Sphingosinicella sp. BN140058: one gene and its partner. The protein of the gene in region 1 interacts with the protein of each later gene in a pairwise test. Links are inferred from orthologs where the notes say so. Each region holds a gene or a part of one and is shown in the gene's direction. Other genes may lie near its edges.

Region 1 (5,121 bases):
CGCAGGGTGGCGAAGCCGCGGCGAACAAAGGTCTTGTACAAAGCCTGGACCATCGCATTGTTCATCGTGCCGCCGCCCTGGGGGTGCGGATGCAGGATCAGGGCGACAGGCGCGCGCGGGCGCGGACCAGGGCTGAAACGGCCTTCGAGGCGGCCTTCCGGACCGGGAAAAATGACTTCGGGCATTGCACCTGCGCTTGGGCTTGCGTGATAGGAATATCGGGGCTGCCCCCGATGCGTGCCCGCTATATAGGCGTCGGACGCTTTCGCGCAATTTGAAAGGGCGCGGGCGGGCGGAAGGCCAGCCCGGGCCGGTGGAAGGAAAGCATTTGCCGCGCCGCATCTACCTCGATCATGCCGCGACGACGCCGATGCTGCCGCAGGCGCTGGCGGCGCTGCAGACGGCCGCGGCCAATTGGGCGAACCCGTCGTCGGCCCATGCCGAAGGCCGCGCTGCGCGCGCGCAGCTGGAAGACGCCCGTCGGCGGATCGCCTCCGCGCTGGGCTGGCGTGGCACGCTCGTCTTTACCTCGGGTGCGACCGAGGCGATCGCTCTCGTGTTCGCACGGGCCAAGGCTCAGGATGCGATCGTCTCCGCGGGCGAGCACCCTGCCGTCCTTCGCGCCGCGCCGAGTGCACGGCAGGTGTGGCTTCGCAGCGACGGAACCCTCGATCTCGCCGATCTCGACGACGCCCTCCAGACTGCCGAGCGCCCGCTGATCGCGGTCCAGGCGGTCAACAACGAAACCGGCGTGATCAATCCGCTCGAGCCGGTCGCCGAGCGTGTGCGTGCGGCCGGGGGGCTGCTGCTCGCCGACTGCGCGCAGAGCGCCGGCAAGCTGCCGCTCCCAGTTGCCGATTTCGTTGTCGTCTCCGCCCACAAATTCGGCGGACCGCCGGGCATCGGTGCCCTGCTGATCAAGGACGAAACCTTCCTTGCCGCGATCGGCGGCCAGGAAGGCGGCTTCCGGCCCGGCACCGTCGCGGTGCCGTCGATCATGGCCTTTGCGGCGGCTGCCGAGGCCGATCATGGCTGGCTCGGCCAGGCCGAGGCGCTGCGTGCCCGGCTCGACGCTGCCATTACGGAGGCCGGCGGCGAGATCGTCGCCGCCCGCGCGCCGCGTCTTGCCACCATCGCATCCTACCGGATGCCCGGCGTGCCCGGTGCCGCGCAGATCATGCAGTTCGATCTTGCCGGCCTCTCGGTGTCGTCGGGCAGTGCCTGCTCCTCGGGCAGCCTCAAGACCAGCCACGTCCTGACCGCGATGGGCATGTCGGAAGCGGCGGCGCGTGAAGTCGTGCGCGTCAGCTTCGGGCCGGAGACCGCGCAGGCGGACATCGATACCTTCGTGGCCGAATGGCGCCGGCTGTTCGATCGGCGGCGGGCGGCATGATCTATCTCGATTATCAGGCGACGACTCCGGTTGCGCCCGAAGTTGCGGCGGCGATGCGGCCGTGGATCGAGGAAGGTTTCGGCAATCCGCACAGCGCGCATCGCCCCGGCCGCGAAGCCGCCGCCGCAGTCGAGGTCGCCCGCGAGAAGATCCTCTCGGCGCTCGCGCTCGGAGCTGCCGAGGCGTCGCCGGCCGGCCGGATCTTCTTCACCTCGGGCGCGACCGAAGCTGCCAATTGGGCGCTGAAGGGCGCGGCCGCGCGGCTTCCCGCAAGCCGGCGACGGATCGTCACGCTGGCGACCGAGCATGCCTGCGTGCTCGACACCATGGGATGGCTGGCGGCACAAGGTTTCGAGGTCGACATTCTCCCCGTCCGATCCGACGGGCTGGTCGACCTCGACGTCGCTGCGGCGCGGATCACGGGCGAAACGGGCCTCGTCGCGGCCATGCTCGTCAACAATGAGATCGGCGTGATCCAGCCGGTCGCCGACCTTGCCGCGCTCGCGCGCGGCGTCGGCGCCCTGTTCTTCTGCGACGCCGTCCAGGCGCTCGGCCGCGTGCCGATCCCGCTCCCGGTCTGCGACATGGTCGCCGTCTCAGCGCACAAGGTGCACGGGCCGAAGGGCATCGGCGCCTTGTGGCTGCGCGAAGGAACAGCCATCGACCCGCTGCTCCACGGCGGCGGCCAGGAGGGCGGACTGCGCTCCGGCACCTTGTCGCCGGCGCTGTGCGTCGGCTTCGGCGAGGCGGCGCGGCTGCTGGCCGCGCGGGCAGGGGAAGACGAAATCCATGTCGGCCGCCTCTGGTCGGTGGCTCGAGCAGCGCTCTGCGACTGGTCGCTGAACGGCTCCGGCGAACGGCGCTACCGTGGCAATCTCAACCTTCGCCGCGAGGGCCTGGACTCTGCCCGGCTGCTTTCGGAGGTGCGCGAGGTCGCGATTTCGGCCGGATCCGCCTGCGCCAGCGGCTCCGGCCGGCCGAGCCATGTTCTGTCCGCACTTGGCCTCTCGGAGAGAGAGGCGCGCTCGAGTATCCGCATCGGCTTCGGCCGCTACACCAAGGAGGAAGATCTGGTCCGCGCGCTTTCCCTGATCGCCGACGCCGCCAACCGTCAGCAGGCCTTTGCAGCATGACAAGGGTTCGCTTCGTTTCGGCCGATGGCGGCCGCATCCAGGAAATCGAGGCCCCTGCCGGCGAACGCCTGCTCGACATCGGTCAGCTTCATGGGCAGCCGCTGGAGGGTACGTGCGAAGGGCAGATGGCCTGCTCCACCTGTCACGTGATCGTCGCGCCGGAGGATTTCGCCAGATTGCCGCGCGCCAGCGAGGAGGAAGAGGATCTTCTCGATCTTGCCGCGCATGTCACCCGCACGTCGCGTCTGTCCTGCCAGATCTGGCTGACCGATGATCTGGAGACGTTGACCGTCCGGATCCCTGGAGGCGCGCACAACATGCAGGGACGGTGAGGCGCGGGCCGGCTTGCATCGGCGCGCTCCTGCCGCCATATGCGCCGCGGGAGTCGGGCGGACGGCGCTCTCGCCAACCCGGTCAGATCCGGAAGGAAGCAGCCGTAACGAGTTCAAGCTCCGGGTCGTCCCGGCTCCCACCTCGCCCCGTTCGATGATGCGCCGGGGCAGCGGCACGGCCTTCGACACCGCCGACATGTTCGTCTACTGTTCCTTGTGATGGCAACCGAAACCGATTCCCCCGACACGCTCTCCTTCGGCCTCGGCCTGGACGAGCCACCGCAGCCCGCCAAGCCCGTCGTGGCGGCCGCAGCGCAGCCTTACCGTGTGCTGGCGCGCAAATATCGGCCACAGAGCTTCGAGGAACTGATCGGGCAGGACGCGATGGTCCAGACGCTCGGCAATGCGATCAAGCGCGATCGGCTCGCCCATGCCTTTCTGATGACCGGCGTGCGCGGAGTCGGCAAGACCTCGACTGCCAGGCTGATCGCGAAGGCGCTGAATTGCATTGGTCCCGACGGGAGCGGCGGGCCGACGATCAGCCCGTGCAACGTCTGCGAGCCATGCCGCGCGATCGCCGAAGGACGTCATATCGACGTCGTCGAAATGGACGCCGCCAGTCACACCGGGGTCGACGATGTCCGCGAGATCATCGAAGCAGTCCGCTATGCCGCGGTCTCGGCGCGCTACAAGATCTACATCATCGACGAAGTCCACATGCTGTCGAAGAATGCGTTCAATGCGCTTCTGAAGACGCTCGAAGAGCCGCCGGCCCACGTCAAGTTCCTGTTCGCCACCACCGAGGTGAACAAGGTTCCGATTACCGTCCTGTCGCGCTGCCAGCGCTTCGACTTGCGGCGTATCCCAGCGGAGAAGCTCGCCGAGCATTTTGCCGAAGTGTCGCGCCTCGAAGGCGTCGAGGTGGACCCGGAAGCGCTTGCCCTGATCGCCCGGGCTGCGGAGGGTTCGGCGCGCGACGGCCTGTCGATCCTCGACCAGGCGATTGCCCATGGCTCCGGCGGCGTCACTGCCGAGCAGGTGCGGGCGATGCTCGGCCTGTCCGATCGCGGCGCGATCCGCGGCCTGCTCGGGCTGCTTCTGGCCGGCGATGCCAAAGCCGCGCTCGACTCCTTGCGCGCGCAATATGATCTTGGGGTCGAGCCCTCGGCGGTGTTGCGCGGCCTCCTCGAAAGCGTTCACGGCATCACCCGCGCCAAGGTCGGGGGTGCCGACGACCGCGCGCAATCGGCTGAAGAGCGCGAAGCCTATGCCGACTGGTCCGGCCGCCTCTCTTACGCCTTGGTCCATCGTCTCTGGCAGTTGCTGCTGAAGGGACTCTCGGAAGTGCACAGCGCGCCGATGCCGCTCGAGGCCGCCGAAATGGCGCTGCTGCGCGTGATCCATGCCTCGGAGATGCCGGATCCGGGCGAATTGCTCCAGCGACTGGCAAATGGCGAAGCCATTCCCGCGCGTGGCGCAGCCGCGCCGGCAGCCGCGACGCCGGCAAGTGCGCCGGCTGCTGCCATTGCCCCGGCAGTCGCAGCGCCCTCGGTAGCGGCATCGGTCGTCGAGCAGGCGCCCGAACCGGTGGCTCCCGCGGCGCCGCCCGCAGCGATTGCAGAGCCCGCACCGCCGTCGGCTCCGGCTACGTACAGGGACCTCGTCGAGACGCTGGCGCTCAAAGGCAAGCCGCATCTCGCCCAGCAATTGCACGATTTCTGCGGCGTCGTTCGCTACGCACCACCGGAGATCGCGATCAAGCCGGTCAAGCCGATGTCGAGCGACCTCGTCCGCGATCTCGGTGCGGCGCTGAAGGGGCTGACCGGCGACACCTGGCAAGTGACCGCGGAAGACGGCGCGGCAGAGCCGACCCTGCTCGAGCAGGAGAAGATGGCGGCGGAGGCCGAGCGCCAGAGCGTGCTCGATTCGCCGCTGGTCAGGGCCGCGTTCGACGCCTTTCCCGGCGCCGAGCTGGCCGATTACAGTCTCGACCAACAACGGAGTGCGTGATGCCCAATCTCGATGAACTGATGAAGATGGCGCAAGAGGCCCAGGCCAAGCTGATGCAGGCCCATGAAGGTCTCGACAAGGTCGAGGTCGAGGGTGCCTCGGGTGGCGGGCTGGTCAAGGTCCGTGCCTCGGCCAAGGGCCAGATCCTCGGCATCGACATCGACGAGAGCCTGCTCCAGCCGAGCGAGAAGAACATGGTGGAAGACCTCGTCGCCGCCGCGATCAACGACGCCCGTGCCAAGGCCGACGAAGC
Region 2 (3,908 bases), 2.1 Mb from region 1 along the record:
GCGGCCGGGGCTGCCGACACCCGTCTCGACGGCGAGGTCCGGCTTGCCGGCGATGCCGGCTTCGCCGAAGTCGGTGGCGCCTTGCTGGCGAGAGGCCGCCAGCGTCATGACGCCAATCTCGTCATCCGCCACGAGCAGCCGAACGGCCAGAGCCGGCAGGTGTGGCGCTCGGTCGCCGACGATCAGGCGACCTGCTCGGTGGCTGCGCGAGTAGAGGTAGCGCGCGGCGCCCAGAAGACCGACGGCGAACAGTCCCTCAAGGGATTGCTGCTGTCGCGGACGGGCACGATCAATTCCAAGCCGGAGCTCGAGATCTTCGCCGACGACGTCAAGTGCGCGCACGGCGCAACGGTCGGCGAACTCAACCGCGATGCGCTTTTCTATCTTGCCAGCCGCGGCATCCCGCGGGCCGAGGCGAAGGCGCTGCTCACCGCCTCCTTCGTCGCCGACTCGATCGAGCGGATCGGCGAAGAAGACGTGCGCACCGCCTTCCTGGACGAGGCGAATGCCTGGCTCGGGCGGGAGGAGGATGCGTGATGGACGTGCTCTCGCCAACCCGGCCCCTCGACCACGTTGCCGATTTCCCCGCGATTCCGAATGGCTGGTCCTATCTCGACACTGCAGCGACCGCGCAGAAGCCGCAGCCGGTCATCGACGCGATCGCACGTGGCTATTCCGAGACCTATGCGACGGTCCACCGCGGCGTCTACCAGCGTTCGTCGGAGATGACCTTGGCGTTCGAAGCGGCGCGGCGTCGGGTGGCGCGGTTCATCGGCGCGCCGTCGAGCGATGAGGTGATCTTCGTGCGCGGTGCCACGGAAGGGATCAACCTGGTCGCGCAGAGCTGGGGAGGCGCCAATCTGAAGCCTGGCGACCGCATCATGCTGTCGATGCTCGAACACCATTCGAACATCGTACCCTGGCAGCTGGTCGCGGAACGCACCGGCGCTGCGATCGACGTCGCGCCGCTCACCGAAGACGGCCGCATCGATCTGGATGCGATGGCGCGCATGCTGACGCCGCAGCACAAGATCGTCGCGCTCGCCCACGTCTCGAACGTGCTCGGATCGGTGCTCGACGCGAAGCGGGCGGCCAAGCTTGCCCACGGCGTCGGCGCGCTGCTGCTGCTCGACGGGTGTCAAGCGGTGCCACGCCTGCCCGTCGATGTCGCCGATCTCGACTGCGATTTCTACGTCTTTTCCGGCCACAAGCTCTACGGCCCGACCGGGATCGGCGTGCTTTGGGGCCGCACGCATCTGCTCGGCGCGATGCCGCCCTGGCAGGGCGGCGGCGCGATGATCGACAGGGTGAGCTTCGAGGGGACCACCTATGCGCCGCCGCCGGCGCGCTTCGAGGCGGGGACGCCGCACGTCGTCGGCGTACTCGGGCTCGAGGCAGCGATCGACTATGTCGAGGCCATCGGGCTCGACGCGATCAGTGCGCACGAGAATGCCCTGGTGCGCGAGGCACGCGACGCCTTGTCGTCGATCAATAGCCTCCGCGTATTCGGGCCGGACGACAGTGCCGGCATCGTCAGCTTTGCGCTCGAAGGGGTGCATCCGCACGACATCGGCACCATATTGGACGAGAGCCGGGTGGCGATCCGTGCCGGGCACCATTGCGCCCAGCCGCTGATGCGCCATCTGGGAGTCGATGCGACGGCGCGGGCCAGCTTCGGCGTTTATAATGGGCCACGCGACATCGACGCGCTGGTCCGCGGGATCGAACGGGTGACGAGAATCTTCGGATGAACCAGGAACGCAAGATAGAGATCGAGGAAGTGACCGAAGCGCCTGCGCCTCCGAAGGCGCGGGTCAGCGACGTGGTCGAGACGTTCGAGCGCAAGCGCGACTATCTCGATGGCTTCCTGTCGCAACAGGCCGGGCCGGCGGAGCCGTCCGCGGGTGCGCCGGGCGGCGACCTCTACGAGGCGGTGATCGACGCGCTCAAGGAGATTTACGACCCCGAAATCCCGGTCAACATCTACGATCTCGGCCTCATCTACAATGTCGAGATCACGCCCGAGCATCACGCCCGGGTGCAGATGACGCTCACCACGCCTCATTGTCCGGTCGCGGAGTCGATGCCCGGCGAGGTCGAACTCCGCGTCGGAGCGGTGCCGGGGATCGGCGACGCTCAGGTCGAACTCGTCTGGGATCCGCCTTGGGATCCGCAGAAGATGTCGGACGAAGCCAAGCTCGAACTTGGCATGTTGTGAGGACGAGATGACGGACACTCTGACCAAGACCCACCGTCCGCGTCCGGCGGCACTGATCCTCACGCCCAGTGCGGAAGCGCGAATTGCGACGCTGATGGCGAAGGCGCCCGAAGGCACGATCGGCGTCAAGCTGTCGACGCCCCGCCGCGGCTGCTCCGGCCTTGCCTATTCGGTCGACTATGTCACCGAAGCCAAGCCGCTCGACGAACGGATCGAAACGCCGGCCGGTCCCTTCTTCGTCGATGGATCGTCGATCCTGTATCTGATCGGATCGACGATGGACTGGAAGGAGGACGATTTCACCGCCGGCTTCGTCTTCACCAATCCCAATGCCAAGGGCACCTGCGGCTGCGGCGAGAGCTTCACCGTCTAAGTCGTTCGTCGCCGACCATAAAGCCAAGCGCCGTCGGAGTCGTCCGGCGGCGTTTTCGTTTGCACGCCGGCCCCGGAACGACTCCCCGGCTTGCTCGTATTATCCGCCCCGCCTGCCGGCGTCGGGAAGGAGAGTGCGACGGGATTCGAGAGGCGAGCCATGGTGTGCGTATCGTTAACGCATTCGGATCATGATGACGTTCGTTCCACACCCGCATCGGGGAGGGCGAATTGAGCAACGACCGCGATTTCATCCGCCAGGTTCAAGGCTATGGCCTGATGACTGCCGAGATCAGCTACTACATGCCGGACCATCCCGATCTCATCCAATTGTTCGTCTGGCAGGACTATGATCTGGCGCCACGCTTTCCGATCCTCCACCGCTTCCTCGACCACTGGCGCACCGATATCGACGCGGCGATCCACTCGGTCCGGATCGCCCATCAGCATCTCATCCGCCCTGCCGAGTGGCGGGCAGTGGATGGCGTGATCACGATCAACTAGAGCGCGTTCTCCACGGGGGGAACGATGACCAGGATTGTGCAATACATGGCAGCCGTTGCAGCCGTCTGCCTCGCTGCGACGGCGCTCGCCAACGACAGCACCGCCGAGACCGCCGCCGGCGGGCTCGTGCTGACGCGCACGGACGCGATCGACATGGTCTCCGAAGATCTGTTCGTATCGGCGGAGAAGGTGCGGGTGCGCTATGTCTTCCGCAACCGCACCGGCAAGGATGTCAGGACGACGGTCGCCTTTCCGATGCCCGACGACGAACTGGCCAACCGCGAATATGGCGATATCGCCTTTCCGCACGATTTCACCACCAAGGTTGATGGGAAGCCGGTCGGAATGTCGGTCGAGCGCAAGGCGATGCTCGGCGGCGAGGACCACACTGCTTTGCTCGCCGCGTTGAGCGTGCCGCTGTCGGACGATCCGGGTGCGCGGCTCGATCGGCTCGCGAAGGCCGAGCAGGATCGATTGCTCGCCCTCGGGCTCGTTCAAGCGGACGAATCTGATGCCGGCGCAGGCGCAGAGCGCCACCTCGCGCCGCTCTGGACGGTTCGCGAGACCCATTATTGGGAGCAGGTCTTTCCGGCGGGCCGCGATCTCCTCGTTGAGCATGAATATGTCCCGGGAACGGGGGGAAGCGTCGGAACGCCTCTGGTACTGCCAGGCTTCAGGGACTCGCCGGAAGGCAAGGCGCTGATCGCCGAATATTGCATCGATCCCGCTTTCCTGGGCGGCGTCGACCGGCTCGCCCGCCAGATGAGTGGTGAGACCGCTTCTCTTCCGGATCGCACCGTCAGCTACGTGCTCA

Evidence for each region.
Region 2: the proteins of ETR14_RS20300 (region 1) and ETR14_RS10985 interact in binary tests that used the Escherichia coli proteins (3 or more experiments, as listed by UniProt). The link is inferred for Sphingosinicella sp. BN140058 from one-to-one orthologs.

The regions. Positions count from the first base shown.
Region 1 is NZ_CP035501.1:4,504,519-4,509,639, forward strand. What follows is about bases 1,191-4,190. They hold ETR14_RS20300 (2Fe-2S iron-sulfur cluster-binding protein), read left to right. Parts: upstream 1,191-2,522; coding sequence 2,523-2,858; downstream 2,859-4,190. Other genes in these bases: ETR14_RS20290 (cysteine desulfurase family protein), read left to right, coding at 1,191-1,393; ETR14_RS20295 (cysteine desulfurase family protein), read left to right, coding at 1,390-2,526; ETR14_RS20310 (DNA polymerase III subunit gamma/tau), read left to right, coding at 3,159-4,190. Outside these bases: ETR14_RS20285 (alpha/beta hydrolase), read right to left, coding at 1-185; more of ETR14_RS20290, read left to right, coding at 371-1,190; more of ETR14_RS20310, read left to right, coding at 4,191-4,868; ETR14_RS20315 (YbaB/EbfC family nucleoid-associated protein), read left to right, coding at 4,868-5,121. UniProt on the Escherichia coli protein: Ferredoxin are iron-sulfur proteins that transfer electrons in a wide variety of metabolic reactions. Although the function of this ferredoxin is unknown it is probable that it has a role as a cellular electron transfer protein.
Region 2 is NZ_CP035501.1:2,421,277-2,425,184, reverse strand. Bases 1,061-3,908 are described here. They hold ETR14_RS10985 (iron-sulfur cluster assembly accessory protein), read left to right. Parts: upstream 1,061-2,225; coding sequence 2,226-2,591; downstream 2,592-3,908. Other genes in these bases: ETR14_RS10975 (DUF4424 domain-containing protein), read left to right, coding at 3,119-3,908; ETR14_RS10980 (usg protein), read left to right, coding at 2,870-3,094; ETR14_RS10990 (SUF system Fe-S cluster assembly protein), read left to right, coding at 1,748-2,218; ETR14_RS10995 (cysteine desulfurase), read left to right, coding at 1,061-1,751. Outside these bases: ETR14_RS11000 (SufD family Fe-S cluster assembly protein), read left to right, coding at 1-537; more of ETR14_RS10995, read left to right, coding at 537-1,060. UniProt on the Escherichia coli protein: Is able to transfer iron-sulfur clusters to apo-ferredoxin. Multiple cycles of [2Fe2S] cluster formation and transfer are observed, suggesting that IscA acts catalytically.